One region of the Methylobacillus methanolivorans genome, then DNA from elsewhere that is predicted to be linked to it. Evidence: riboswitches for the same ligand, from Rfam matches in the RefSeq annotation. Region 1 holds a riboswitch; each other region holds the start of a gene.
What was found. Region 1 has a riboswitch for thiamine pyrophosphate ahead of LG202_RS06345 (3-oxoacyl-ACP reductase). Riboswitches for the same ligand answer to the same signal wherever they lie in the genome.

Region 2: it holds a riboswitch for thiamine pyrophosphate, as region 1 does, so the genes downstream of both, thiC (phosphomethylpyrimidine synthase ThiC) here and LG202_RS06345 (3-oxoacyl-ACP reductase) in region 1, are expected to answer to the same signal.
Region 3: it holds a riboswitch for thiamine pyrophosphate, as region 1 does, so the genes downstream of both, LG202_RS01870 (TonB-dependent siderophore receptor) here and LG202_RS06345 (3-oxoacyl-ACP reductase) in region 1, are expected to answer to the same signal.

The regions. Positions count from the first base shown of each region.
Region 1 covers NZ_BAAILT010000002.1:1,084,004-1,088,496, forward strand. Annotated here, with positions in the region: gene LG202_RS06335 (MgtC/SapB family protein) at 1-829, opposite strand, end outside; gene LG202_RS06340 (LLM class flavin-dependent oxidoreductase) at 899-2,188, opposite strand; gene LG202_RS06345 (3-oxoacyl-ACP reductase) at 2,199-2,984, opposite strand; TPP riboswitch at 3,029-3,134, opposite strand; TPP riboswitch at 3,240-3,344, shown strand; gene LG202_RS06350 (sodium:solute symporter family protein) at 3,391-4,493, shown strand, end outside.
Region 2 covers NZ_BAAILT010000004.1:379,571-384,063, forward strand. Annotated here, with positions in the region: gene LG202_RS11715 (sensor histidine kinase) at 1-276, opposite strand, end outside; gene LG202_RS11720 (hypothetical protein) at 391-1,401, shown strand; gene LG202_RS11725 (substrate-binding domain-containing protein) at 1,401-1,880, shown strand; TPP riboswitch at 1,908-2,018, shown strand; gene thiC (phosphomethylpyrimidine synthase ThiC) at 2,087-3,973, shown strand; gene LG202_RS11735 (TIGR00645 family protein) at 4,027-4,493, opposite strand, start outside.
Region 3 covers NZ_BAAILT010000002.1:116,639-121,131, forward strand. Annotated here, with positions in the region: gene LG202_RS01865 (MFS transporter) at 1-340, shown strand, start outside; gene LG202_RS01870 (TonB-dependent siderophore receptor) at 545-2,713, opposite strand; TPP riboswitch at 2,778-2,877, opposite strand; gene sulP (sulfate permease) at 2,933-4,493, opposite strand, start outside.

The DNA of each region.
Region 1 (4,493 bases):
ACATCACACTCAATGGCCAGGCAATATGCGGCAATATGGAAATATTCACCGCGGCCACAATCAGCAAGACACGTGGAAACATCAAAGCTGATGTCGCCAGCAGGCCTGCTGACAATACATTCTGCAATGGCTTGCTGGACAAGCGTGACAGGGTAAGCGTCATGGCGGTGGAAGACACCAAGCTACCAAGGATAGCCGTCAACATCAGGCCATAGCGTGTGCCAGTAAGACGAATGGCGATATAGGCAATGAAGCTCAGCGCGGCGATCAGCACCACCATCCACCACGTGGTATAAGGATTGAACACGCCCCAGGGATCATAAGTCTCGTTCGGTAATACGGGCAGCATCACCACGGAAATGAATAGCAACTTGAGCGCACCGGAAACTTCGGCCTCACTCAAGCGCTTGAGCAGGGAATGCAATACGTTTTTCAGGCTGAGCAACAAGGCCACCACCACGGCACCAGCGCTTGCCAGCATCACGTAGCCAGACAAAGCAAGACTGCCCAACAGGAAGGTGATCAGCAAGGCCAATTCGCTGGTGATGCCATGGTCACCAGTGCGGCGCACATCCACAACGTACGCAATACCCACCACCAGCATCAATGCCGCCAGTACCGTCACCCATACGACCATGCCCATCTGCTGCCCCAGCAAAGTGCTCAAGCCTCCCAGCAAGCCAGTCAAGGCAAAGGTGCGGATGCCTGCACTTTGGTATGAGTCGTTTTCATCGCGCTCTTGCCAACCGCGCTCAGCGCCGATCAATAGCCCAGCACCCAGTGCAATGAGCAGGTGCAGCATGGTGTCGATAGCAAAGGTCTGGTGCATTGATTAGGCTCTCGGTTATATCTGCAAGCATGATACCAAGAGCCAGCATCCTCTGGCACAAAGACAATGCTAGACGCGTACCGGCCTAGCCAGCCCTAGATGACTGCGCAAGGTGGCATGCTCATAATCGTGGCGGAACAGGCCGCGCTGTTGCAGGATGGGAATGACATGATCGACAAAGTCCTGCACGCTTTCGGGTTGCATCGGCGGCATCAGGTTAAAGCCATCTGCCCCGCCATTGCGGAACCAATGCTCCATCTGGTCTGCCACCTGCTCTGCCGTGCCAACCATGGTGCAATGCCCTCCCCCCGCAGCCAGGCGGCCCAATAGCTGGCGCACGGTAGGCTTTTCGCGTTCAATAATGCGTAACACGGTGGCATAGCGGCCCTTGGGGCCGGTAAAGGCCTCCAGCGGCGGCAAGGGTGGCACTGGTGCATCAAGCTCCCAATCCATGCAATCCTGATCGATAAACAACTGTAATTGCCGCAGGGATGTTTCTGCAGGCAATAGCTCATCCAGCGCCCGCTGCTTGGCACGCGCCTCGGCCTCAGTTGAGCCAATAAAGGTCACAAGACCTGGCAGGATAGGCACATCCACTTGTCTCCCGGCAGCTTTGACTCTAGCCTTGACGTCGCCGTAATAGGCCTGGGCCGACGGCAGGTCATAGGCCACGGCATAAATCGCCTCAGCATATTTCGCGGCGAGTGCGCGGCCATGATCGGAAGCGCCCGCCTGGAACAGCACAGGATTACCTTGAGGTGGGCGCGGTACGGTCAAGGGGCCATCAACGAGGAAATGTGCGCCTTGGTGATTGATCTGCCGAACCCGGCTTTCATCAACGTAATCTCCCGCGCGGTCGTTGAGCAATGCACCATCATCCCAGCTATCCCACAGTTGCAATACCGCCTGGATGAATTCCTCAGCCCGCGCATAGCGCTCAGCATGGCCGGGCATCGCTTCATAACCGTGGTTCCTTGCTTCAACATCAAACATCGACGTCACCACGTTCCATCCTGCACGTCCACCGGAGATATGGTCCAGCGATGCCATCAGTCTTGCTGCATGGAAAGGTGTGTAAAACGTGCTGGAAATGGTGCTCACCAAGCCGATGTGCTTGGTAGCACGGCTAATGGCTGTCAGCATGGTCACTGGCTCGAGGAACCAGCGCGGCCCATCAGTAATGTTATTGGTCGCATGCCCATCGGCAAAGAACACCGCATCCAGCTTGCCACGCTCGGCTAGCTGGGCCATTTCCTCGTAATAGCGAATATCACCCAGGCGTTCGACCTGGGAATCCGGGTGGCGCCAAGCAGCGTTGTGGTGGCCGCAACCGAACAGGAATAAATTGATGTGCATCATCACCACAGCCCTAATTCTTCACCAAGCCACCATCCACAACGAGATTCTGCCCCGTCACGGCACGCGACCAGGGCGAGGCGAAAAACAGCACCGCATCGGCAAACTCTTCTGGTGTCGTCACGCGGCGTAATGGTGTACTGGCAGCAATCAGATCAAACACGGCCTCTGGCGTGGCAGCAGAAGCATCGGTTGTACGCAGCAAGCCGCCCGACACCATATTGACAGTAATGCCCCCCGGCCCCAAATCTTGTGCCAGGGTACGTGTGAGTGACAACAAGGCCGCCTTGGCAGCAGTGTAATCGTGATAAGGCACTACCGGGTTCTGGAACAAATTGGTGCCGATATTGATCACCCGCCCCCAACCCTGTGCACACATGCCAGGCAAGGCCGCCTGCACAGTATTCAACGCGCCCTTCACCACCCCATCGAACTGTTGCTGCAGGCTTTCCCAGCCAAGATCGGCAGCATGAGCTCGGGCATCGCCATTGAACTTGAAATCCGGCAGCGCATTGTTGACCACCGTCGTCACTGGCTGAGCGAAATGTGCCTGTGCCTGCTCCAGCATGCAACGCACAGCCTTTGCATCGCTCACATCCGCACCTATCGCCAATGCACGTTCAGGCGCTTCAGCCACGAGCCTGGCCGCGGCAGCCTCGCTATGAAGATAATTGATGACGACCCTTGCACCCTGATCGAGGAAGGCACGGGCAATATGCTGGCCCAGCCCGCGTGCGGCACCGGTGACGAGCACGACTTGGTCTTGAATACGGAGTTGTGGGGCTGATGGATTGTTCATGTCATTCCTTTGCAGTAAATCATGACAAAGGAAGACACCGCAGCCAGGGCTGCGACAGGCATTCCTCCGCCAGTATGATCTGGATCAGGTATACGGGTTTGCTCTCAGCCCTGTGGAAACCATTCCATCAGGGCACCCCGTGCCGAAAGGTTGAACCATAGCACGGAATATGAACGATTCACATCCAATGCATTGTGAAAATCGTGATGAAAGTCGTTATAATCCGGCACCAGAACGGCCACTTGCTATTGGCCCGTTCAATCCTGGGGGAGCCGATCACGGCTGAGAAATGGCAATGGGCCATGACCCTTAATACTTGATCCAGATCATGCTGGCGAAAGGAAGGAAGTACCGCATCGGGTTTGCGTACTCCTTGTCGTTCGTTGATTACAGGAGTCACCACAAGATGCTCAGTACACAAGCCACGCTCGCTTGGCTGATTTTTTTCGCCGCCGCTTTCGCCATTCTCGGCATGGCTTACTCGCGCCGTTATCGCGGTAATCTTGAAGAATTCATCGTCGCCCGCAACAGCCAAGGCTCCATTGCCAGTGTCATGGTGCTACTCGCCTCTTCCCTCGGTGCATGGATATTGTTCTCGCCAGCTCAAGCGGCTACCTGGGGCGGCCTCACCGCGGTGATCGGCTATGCCCTTGGCGCGATGTCGCCGCGCATTGCCATGATCCCGCTCGGCAAGCGCATGCGTGAACTCATGCCCAATGGCCACTCCCTTACCGAGTTTCTCATCGCGCGCTATGGCAAGCCAATGTATCTGCTCGCACTCAGCATCATGCTGTTTTACCTATTTATCGCCATGAGTGCGGAGATCACCGCCATCGCCAAGATGGTGACCATCCTTGCGCCAGTGCCGCTCTGGGCCACGGCAGCCATCGTGCTCGGCTTCACGTTGCTCTACACCACTTATGGTGGCTTGCGTGCCTCTATCTTCACCGACAAAGTGCAGATCGTCATCATCATCCCGCTGCTGGCAGCACTGGTATTTATTGGCTGGAAAGCAACCGGTGGCGTGGTGCCTGTCATGGACAAGCTGCGCGAAACCGCACCGCAGCTCATCGACCTACACGATATTGGTGGCATCAAGGCCGGGCTGACCTTCTTCGTCGCCATCCTGCTCACCGGCATCTTTCATCAAGGCAACTGGCAACGCATTTACTCTGCGAAAGACATCCCTGCCATGCGTAACGGCTTCCTGCTGGGTGGTTTGCTGGTCGTGCCATTCATCTTCATCATGGGCTTGTTCGGCCTGGCCTTCATGGCGATGACACCACAAGGTGATAGCTCGGTAGCGCTGTTCAGCGTGGTCATGCCCAACATCCCGCTTTGGCTGGCCATTGCGCTGATTCCACTCGGTATATCCCTGGTGATGTGCAGTGCAGATAGCGCGATCAGCGCGATTTCAAGCATTGTGGCTGTGGATATCGGGCGAGTGATGCCTAAGCGTAGCGCTTCGAGCTTGATGCGATTGTCACGCTGGCTAGTGCTGCTGGTCGC
Region 2 (4,493 bases), on a different contig from region 1:
GGACGACAGGCGTTTGTCGATATCGCCGATACGCGCATCCTGCATGACATCGAGCTCGCTCCAGGAGCTGACGTTTTGCAAGCGCTCGAACATCATGCGGTCGATTTCCAGGGCCGTTGCGGTGGTCTGCGTCTGCATGCCGTTCTGAATGGCGCTCTTGAGCGCGCTCCTGGCTTCGTAGAACGCCAGGCCGGTGATCAATATGGCAGGTAGCAGCACCGCCAACAGGAAGGCGAATAGCAATAAATGCCGGATAGATAGCGCTTTTCGCCACATATCATTCAGTGCGAGAATGCGCGCTATTGGGGGAAATCCAGAAGCTCATGCTCTGGCGATCTGTTAAGGGTGTAGGCCTGATTGGAATCACAGGTGGTTTGTCCGGAGAAAAACATGCGCATTATGCACTTGCTTCTTGTAGCCAGTGTAGCCTTGAGCCTGAGTATCTGCAAGATTGCAGCTGCGGCAGATGAGGCCGATACCCAGCCTGGATTTCTCGATGGATTCAAACTGGGCGGCTATTCCAGTGCCGGTATCAATCTACATCCTGGTGGCAAGGCCGATGCCCGCTTGAATGAAGTGAGTTTGTTTGTCACCTGGGATAATGGTGGTCGCCTGCGCTTTTTCTCCGAACTTGAGGTGGAAAAACCACTGACTTGGTATAGCGGCGAAGGCACGACCGGGCGAGATTCCTATTTTGATGTCGAGCGTTTTTATCTCGATTACAACCTCTCTGAAAAGCTCAATTTACGTAGTGGCCGTTTCCTGACGCCGACCGGGCGCTGGAACGTGGTGCATGCAGCACCGTTGGTCTGGACATCATCACGCCCGTTGGTGACCAGTCGCTTGTTTCCTGAAGCGGTCAATGGTTTCATGGTGTATGGCGCTGCGCCTTTTTCTGATAAGGCTTTTGAATACAAATTCTTCATGGAAGCTGTGCAGGAAAGGCATCGTGACCGTGATGACAGCATTCCCTACAAGGATAGCAAGGGCATGCGTTTCGAGATCACGGGCAAATTCAATTGGGGTTTGTCATTACTGGAGACGGCGGAGGACCTGCGTTACAGTGCCACGCGGTATCGCATGGTGGGGCTGGATTTCATGGTGCAGCACAAGGGCTGGGAATTCAGTGGAGAAACGCTGCAACGGTTCTATACCAATGGGCACGAAGGCGGCAGTGGTGCCTATCTGCAAGTGGTTGCTCCGTTGCAGAAGCACTGGTTTGCGATTGGCCGTGTCGAAAATTTCAATCGGCCCGCGGAGGGCTCTAGCGAGCGCTGGGTCGTGGGGGCTGCCTGGCGGCCTTTGCCATCAAGAATACTCAAGCTTGAATATGTCGGGGGGGATCAAGAGCGTCTTGAATCTCCCAAGGGTTTCATGGCTTCGTTTGCGATCCTGTTCTGATGCGCTGGCTATTTCTTTGCCTGGGTTTGCACTTGTTGTTGCCTGTTGCAATGGCGGCAGAAGTGGCAACGATTGCCGTGATCGTGCCCAAGGAGCAGAATCTGCATGCCTTCAGCAAGGCAGAGCTGGCGCTGGTGTTCTGGCGAAAGAAGCTCTATTGGGGCAATGGCAAGCGCATAGAGCCTGTTAACCTGGGTCCGGAAAGCGCCTTGCGCCAGCGCTTCTCGCAGCTCATTCTCGATAGTGTTCCGGAAGATCAGGTGGAGTACTGGAACGCGCTGTATTTTCACGGTACCTCGCCTCCACATGTCGTACGCACACAGGAGGCTATGCTGCGTTACGTCGCAGAAACACCAGGCTCAATAGGCTATATTGACGCATGCAGGGTGGATAACCGTATCAAGCCTGTGGCCTGGTTGTTGCCTGATGGCAGCTTGAGCCATCTTCCTCCCGTATTGAGTTGCTCATCATCGTCTTGATCAAATCAGGGTTTTAACGTACATTGCGCCAATCGCTAGGGGTCTGCTTTTGTATTTGTATGAATACGATGGCAGTGAGAATTACCCTTTGAACCTGACGTGGATAATCCCACCGTAGGGAAGCGCAGTTTGGTTTGATGGGGCAAGCTCTATTCTTTTCCCTATTGGTATTCCAAAAACGCTTCCCGCTATTTTTGGAGCCAATGATGAATGCCACCGACAAAGACCTGCATGCCAAGTTTCTTAATGAAACTGCGGAGATTGATGCAGGCACCAAACAATCCTTTGCCAACTCCCGCAAAATCTATGTTGAAGGCTCGCGCCCGGATATTCGCGTGCCTTTCCGTGAAATCTCGCTTTCTGATACTCCGTCTGCTTTTGGTGCAGAAAAGAATCCGCCGGTTGTTGTCTACGATACTTCCGGCCCCTATACAGATCCTGCTGTTAACATCGACATCCGTAATGGCTTGCCGGCACTACGGGCTGGCTGGATTGCCGAGCGTAATGACACCGAGCAGCTGGATGGCCCAACGTCAGACTTTGGCAAGCTGCGCAAGCAAGACCCCAAGCTAGCTGAGATGCGTTTTAACCTGACGCGCAAGCCATTACGTGCCAAACCTGGCAAAAATGTAAGCCAGATGCACTATGCGCGGCAGGGCATGATTACTCCCGAGATGGAGTTTATTGCCATCCGCGAAAACCAGCGCCGCGAAAACATGAGCGAACTACTGCAAACCCAGCACGCAGGTCAGCATTTCGGTGCCAGCATTCCCAAGGTGATTACGCCAGAATTCGTGCGCGACGAAGTGGCCCGTGGTCGCGCGATTATCCCGGCTAACATCAACCACCCTGAAATCGAGCCCATGATCATCGGCCGCAATTTCCTGGTGAAAATCAACGCCAACATCGGTAATTCTGCGCTTGGCTCTTCCATCTCGGAAGAAGTGGAAAAAATGGTCTGGGGTACGCGTTGGGGTGGTGACACCGTGATGGATCTTTCCACCGGTAAAAACATCCACGAGACCCGCGAGTGGATCATCCGTAACAGCCCAGTGCCGATTGGTACCGTGCCAATTTACCAGGCCCTGGAAAAGGTCAACGGCAAGGCCGAAGACCTGACCTGGGAAATCTTTCGTGACACCCTGATTGAGCAGGCAGAGCAGGGCGTGGACTATTTCACCATCCACGCGGGGGTACGTCTCGCCTATATACCGATGACAGCGAAGCGCATGACGGGCATCGTGTCGCGTGGTGGTTCTATCATGGCCAAGTGGTGTTGGGCTCACCACAAGGAAAGCTTCCTCTATGAGCATTTTGAGGACATCTGCCAGATCATGAAGCAATATGATGTGTCGTTTAGCCTAGGTGACGGCCTGCGCCCAGGCTCTATCTATGATGCCAACGATGAAGCTCAGTTTGCTGAACTGAAGACCTTGGGAGAGCTGACCCAGATTGCCTGGAAACACGATGTACAGTGCATGATTGAAGGCCCAGGCCACGTGCCCATGCACCTCATCAAGGAAAACATGGACCTGCAACTGGAACACTGCGGCGAAGCGCCGTTCTACACACTGGGCCCATTGACCACCGATATTGCCCCAGGTTATGACCACATCACTTCTGGCATCGGCGCTGCCATGATAGGCTGGTACGGCTGTGCCATGCTCTGTTATGTGACACCCAAGGAACATCTAGGCCTGCCGGATAAGGAGGACGTGCGCGTTGGCATCATTACCTACAAGATTGCTGCGCATGCCGCCGACCTGGCCAAGGGCCACCCCGGCGCGCAGATTCGCGACAATGCCTTGTCCAAAGCACGTTTCGAGTTCCGTTGGGATGATCAGTTCAACCTTGGGCTTGATCCGGAAAAAGCCAAGGAATTCCACGATGAAACCCTGCCGCAGGAAGGTGCCAAGCAGGCGCACTTCTGTTCCATGTGCGGCCCGCACTTCTGCTCCATGAAGATCACGCAGGATGTGCGCGATTACGCTGATAAGCTGGGCGTGGATGAACAGGCTGCGTTAAGCAAAGGCATGCAGGAAAAGGCGATTGAGTTCGTGAAAAAAGGGGCAGAGGTCTATCAAAAAGTGTGATGCTGAATTGCTAGCAAAGCGTTAAAAAATGGCCAGTGCTTGCTGGCCGTTTTTTATTGGTGATGTTTATCCTTTTCCGCAATGTGATCCATGATCGCGAAGAGTAGCCCGGTCACAATGAAGGTGACGTGAATGCCTACCATCCAGGCCATTTGCGTATTACTAAGATGTTCTGAACTACTGCTGCTTTGATGCACAAAGGCTTTGAGCAGGTCTATGGCAGAGATTGCCACGATGGAGCCAATCAGCTTGAGCTTGAGTCCCGAGTAGTCAACTTTCCCCATCCATTCTGGTCGGTCTTCGTTCTCTGCGACATCAATCTTGGAAACAAAATTTTCATAGCCGCTAAAAATCACCATGATGAGCAGGTTGGCCACCAGGGTAATGTCGACCAAGGCAAGTAATGAAAGCACGACTTCCTGCTCTTGTGCTTCCAATACATGGCTGGCGATATGCATGAACTCCTGGGCGAATTTGACCAGCAGGATGACCAGGCCACCCACCAAGCCCAGATACATCG
Region 3 (4,493 bases), 970 kb from region 1:
GGTGGGTATGAATGGCTATATTGTTTCTATTATCGTCCTGACGCCGGGTTACCAACTCTTTCAAGCTGCCAACAATACAGCAGCTCTTGCCAACGTACCCAGACATATTCACGGCACGATTGCCGGCCTGCTTGGTTTAGCTCGCAATATTGGCTTGATTGTAGGTGCTTCCGTGATGGGGGCAGTATTCGCTTTGGGCGTTGGCACAGAAGACTTTATCCATGCATATCCCGCAGCAATCGCCGCAGGGATGCGGCTGACGTTTTTGCTGGCTGGCGGAATGATGATCATCGCGATTGCAATTGCCGTGCCCCAACTGACTGGGAAAGGGACAGGTTGAAAGGGTTGATATTGCTATCCCGATGCCAGTGATTGCTATTATCTGTAGCAAGACAACCTTAGAAAACTATCGTGTCTTCATCGTGCTTGATAGGGGTGAGTTTTGCTTCTGCCCCTGGCTTGGGAGGCAGTATTCCCAATGCTTCCCGACAAGTTTCATCGAGCTATCCTGCCTTATGTCATCAAGCTCCGCGCACTCGTTTGATCAGAAATCAATTTGCGCGGACACGCGGAATACGCGTGGTGCGCCTGGAATCATGTAGCCGCCGAAAGCGCTGGATGCATCGCCCCAGTAGAACTTGTTGAACACATTGTCCACCCCAGCCCTAAAGGTAGTGGCTGTGTTGCCAAGCTTGGCTGTATAGCGAGCCCCAAGGTTCAGCACGTGATAACCTTCGACCTTTTTGTTTAAAGCAGCAATGTCATTGCTGGGGGAGAAGTTTTTGCTGCTGGAGTAAAGCCAGGTTGCATTCAGCTTGAGCGCAGGCAAGCCAGGCCATGTGTATTCGCTATACACTGCAGATTTGAATCTCGGCACATTGCCCACTTGCTTGCCTTCGATACGTGCATCGTCTGTGCCTTCCGCCCGTGCTTGTAAAGCGGTGAAGCTGCCACCCAGCATCCAGTCACGTGTCATGCGGTTTTGTGCGGCCAGTTCCAGGCCACGGTTGACTTGCATGCCGTTCATCACATAAGTCTGCGTGCCATTTCCATTGTCGTTGACGTATTCATTCTGGCGCTTGATCTGGAATACTGCAGCAGACAAGCTCACCTTGCTGCTTGGCTCCGCTTTTACGCCTAGCTCTATTTGCCGAGAGCGGCTAGGGTCCATAATGATTTCTGCATTGGTCGTGCCAGTGGGCGCTTCGCCACCTGGTTCCAGGCCTTGGGAGTAAGAGCCATACACCGCTACTGCTGGCTGCACGTTGTAAACCAATGCTGCACTCGGCAGGATGAATTGATCATCGGTACTACGGGTGGTGGTTCCTGATGAGTTGAACTGGTCACGTTTGAGTTGCACGTAACGTAGGCCTGCATGTAGCTTGAGCTGCTCGGTCAGGGTCATGACATCTTGTACAAACATCGCGCGCTCTTCATCTTTACGGCGCAAATGAACGGGCTTGACCTCTGCTGGTGAGTAATTGTCGTAATAGACAGGATTGTAGATGTTGCTATCACCGACATATGGCGAAACATAGTCGGCAAAGTGATCGCGACGACGCAGCGTCGAAAGGCCGACTGTCAGGTCGTGCTTTACCACACCTGTGGTGACATCGCCTTGTAGCAGCGCCTGGGTAGTGGTGATGGAGCGCTTGTCATTTTTACGGCGCAGGTCATAGAGGGAATAGCCGCCATCACTGCAATAACCGACATATAATCCCTGGGCTGCACAACCTGAGGGTAAAGCCACCGCATCATCTCGATGCAGGACTGATTGATTGGCCTGCAAGGTGGTACGCCAGTGGTCGTTTAGTGTGTAGTTGAACTTCACGCCGATATTGTGGCTGTCATCGACGACAGGGCTGCTCCAGGATTGATCGTTGAGCATCTGCTTGGCGCGAATACCTGTCGGAATGCGCTGTTCAGGCCCAAGCAGCTGGAAGCCTGGTACGGTCAATTGCGATTTATGCTGATAATCCAGATCCAGCTGCAAGAGCGCACGTGGGCTCAGGTGGAAATCAAACGCACCTGAAATGAAGTTACGATTGCCTGTTGAGCCATCAATATATGATTTGATGTCTTCCGCCGCGGCATTAATGCGATAACCGAAGATGCCGTTTTCAGTACGTCCGCCAATATCTACTGCGCTATATACCGTACCGCGTTCGCGTACCTCAAAAGTTGCTGTGTGCAGCGGCGTATCGGTGGGGCGCTTGGTCACATAGTTGAGCATGCCGCCTGCAGCAGCGATGCCTGATTGCAGGCCTGCCAGGCCTTTCAATATCTCGATACGCTCCTTGTTTTCCATGGGCACCATGGCTTGCGCCAGAATCACCAGTCCGTCTTTGCGATAGTTGGCACCCTGATCCAATACGAATCCGCGAATCGCAAACCAATCTGCAAGGCCAACAGCGTTGTAGGAGTTTTGCACACTGGCATCCCATTTCACTGCATCAGTGGCGGAGCGTACGCTGCGATCCTGCATCTGTTCCTGTGTCACGACCGTAATTGAGGCCGGTGTTTCCAGTAAGGATCGGTCGGAAAAACTGCCAATGCTAGCCCGCCGTGCCTGAGTATCCGCTGATGCAGAGGAAACGACCAGCTCCGGCAATGCGCTATCCTCGGTATCTGCCGATTGTGCCAAGGCAGCAGGCGAAAATGTGCAGGCGACTGCTAGCACGCTAAGTTTGTGACGGAAAGGGAAAGCTGGCATTGTTGTTCACTCGCGTTACGGAAAGGCACGCGCAGGAATGAACAAAGAAGCTCCGGGATGGACCTTGAGTGGCTTTGCGCTTCCCTACGCTGGCATTATCCAGGTCAGGTTCAAGGGTTTTTCTCACCCGAAGATTTGACTCTTCAGGACCCCTAGCGTGGGCCGTATACTACCAAAAAATGTAAAGAAAACGCCAGTTTGTTGCGAATAAGGGTGAGGTTATTTTTGAACTGCGCCTAATGTGACGGTGCTAGGCCACAGCAATTGCAGGTGTGGTAGCACATTTTGCTCACCAATTTGGCTAACCAGGCCTGAGCGGCGCAATTTTTCCAGGATATTGGGCCTGGCTTCGGCAATGACCAGGCGAATATTGTGATGCTTGCAGGTATCCAGCAGGTTCCACAAAGCTTGCATGCCGGTGGCATCCATGATGGGTACCCGCGATATCCTCAGCACAATGGTATCGGTATCCTCTCGCAGGGTTTGCAGCCGGTGTTGTAAATGTTCTGCCGCACCAAAGAACAAAGGGCCTTCTACGCGGTATACCAATGTGCTGGGTGGCAGGCACCATGTGCGTTGCCCGTATTCTTGCTGGAGGTCAGCATCGCTCAATTGCGTGATGCTGACCGTTTCCGCCATGCGTTTCATGAACAATAACGTGGCAAGCATGACGCCGATATTCACGGCGATCACCAAGTCGCTGAATACCGTAAGCAGGAAGGTGATCAGTAGCACGGCGACATCTGCACGCGGTGCGGTCTTGACCATATGCAAGAAGCGATGTGCTTCACTCATGTTGTAAGCCACGACGAACAAAATGGCCGCCAGTGCCGCGAGCGGTATATTTGCTGCCAGTGGTGCCAGCAATATCACAATCAATACCAGCGTGAGCGCATGGACGATGCCAGAAAGCGGGCTGTTGCCGCCATTGCGAATATTGGTTGCCGTACGCGCCAGTGCGCCCGTGGCGGCAAATCCACCGAATAATGGCGAGGCGATGTTGGCAATGCCTTGTCCAATCAGCTCCTGGTTGGACTGATGGAGGGTACCAGCCATATTGTCCGCTACGACCGCCGAGAGCAGGGATTCAATCGCACCCAGCAGTGCAATGGTGAAGGCAGGGCCGATCAATTCCAGCATGGTGGCAGCGCTGATACCGGCTGGCAGGGAAAATTGTGGTAGGGCCTGCGGGATACCACCGAATGTGCTGCCTATGGTGGTGACTTCCTTGAAACTGAATATGGATTGAAGCACAGTGGCCGAGACGATGGCTACCAATGGACCAGGGATTTTTTTCAGGTAGCGATTGGAGAGCAGCAAAACCGCCAGGGTGAAGATACCCATCAAGGTAGTGTGCAGTTCCAGGTGGGGCAGTGCTGTGATCAGGCGCAGTAATTTCTCGTGGAAATGGTGTGCCGCTTGTGGCGCAAGCCCGAAGAAGTCTTGCCATTGGCCGACAAAAATAATGACGGCAATCCCGCTGGTGAAGCCGATGATGACTGGCTCCGGGATATAGCGAATGACACTGCCCATGCGCGCTAGCCCCATGATGAGCAGCATAATACCTGCCATCAGGGTTGCGATCTGCAAGCCAGCAATGCCATATTTTGCAGTGATGCCTGAGAGGATGACGATGAAGGCCCCAGTCGGCCCGGTGATCTGCAAGCGGCTGCCGCCAAAGAGTGAGGCGAGTGTACCTGCGACAATCGCCGTATACAGGCCTTGTTCCGGCTTGGCCCCGGAGGCAATGGCAAACGCCATGGCGAGTGGCAGGGCCACC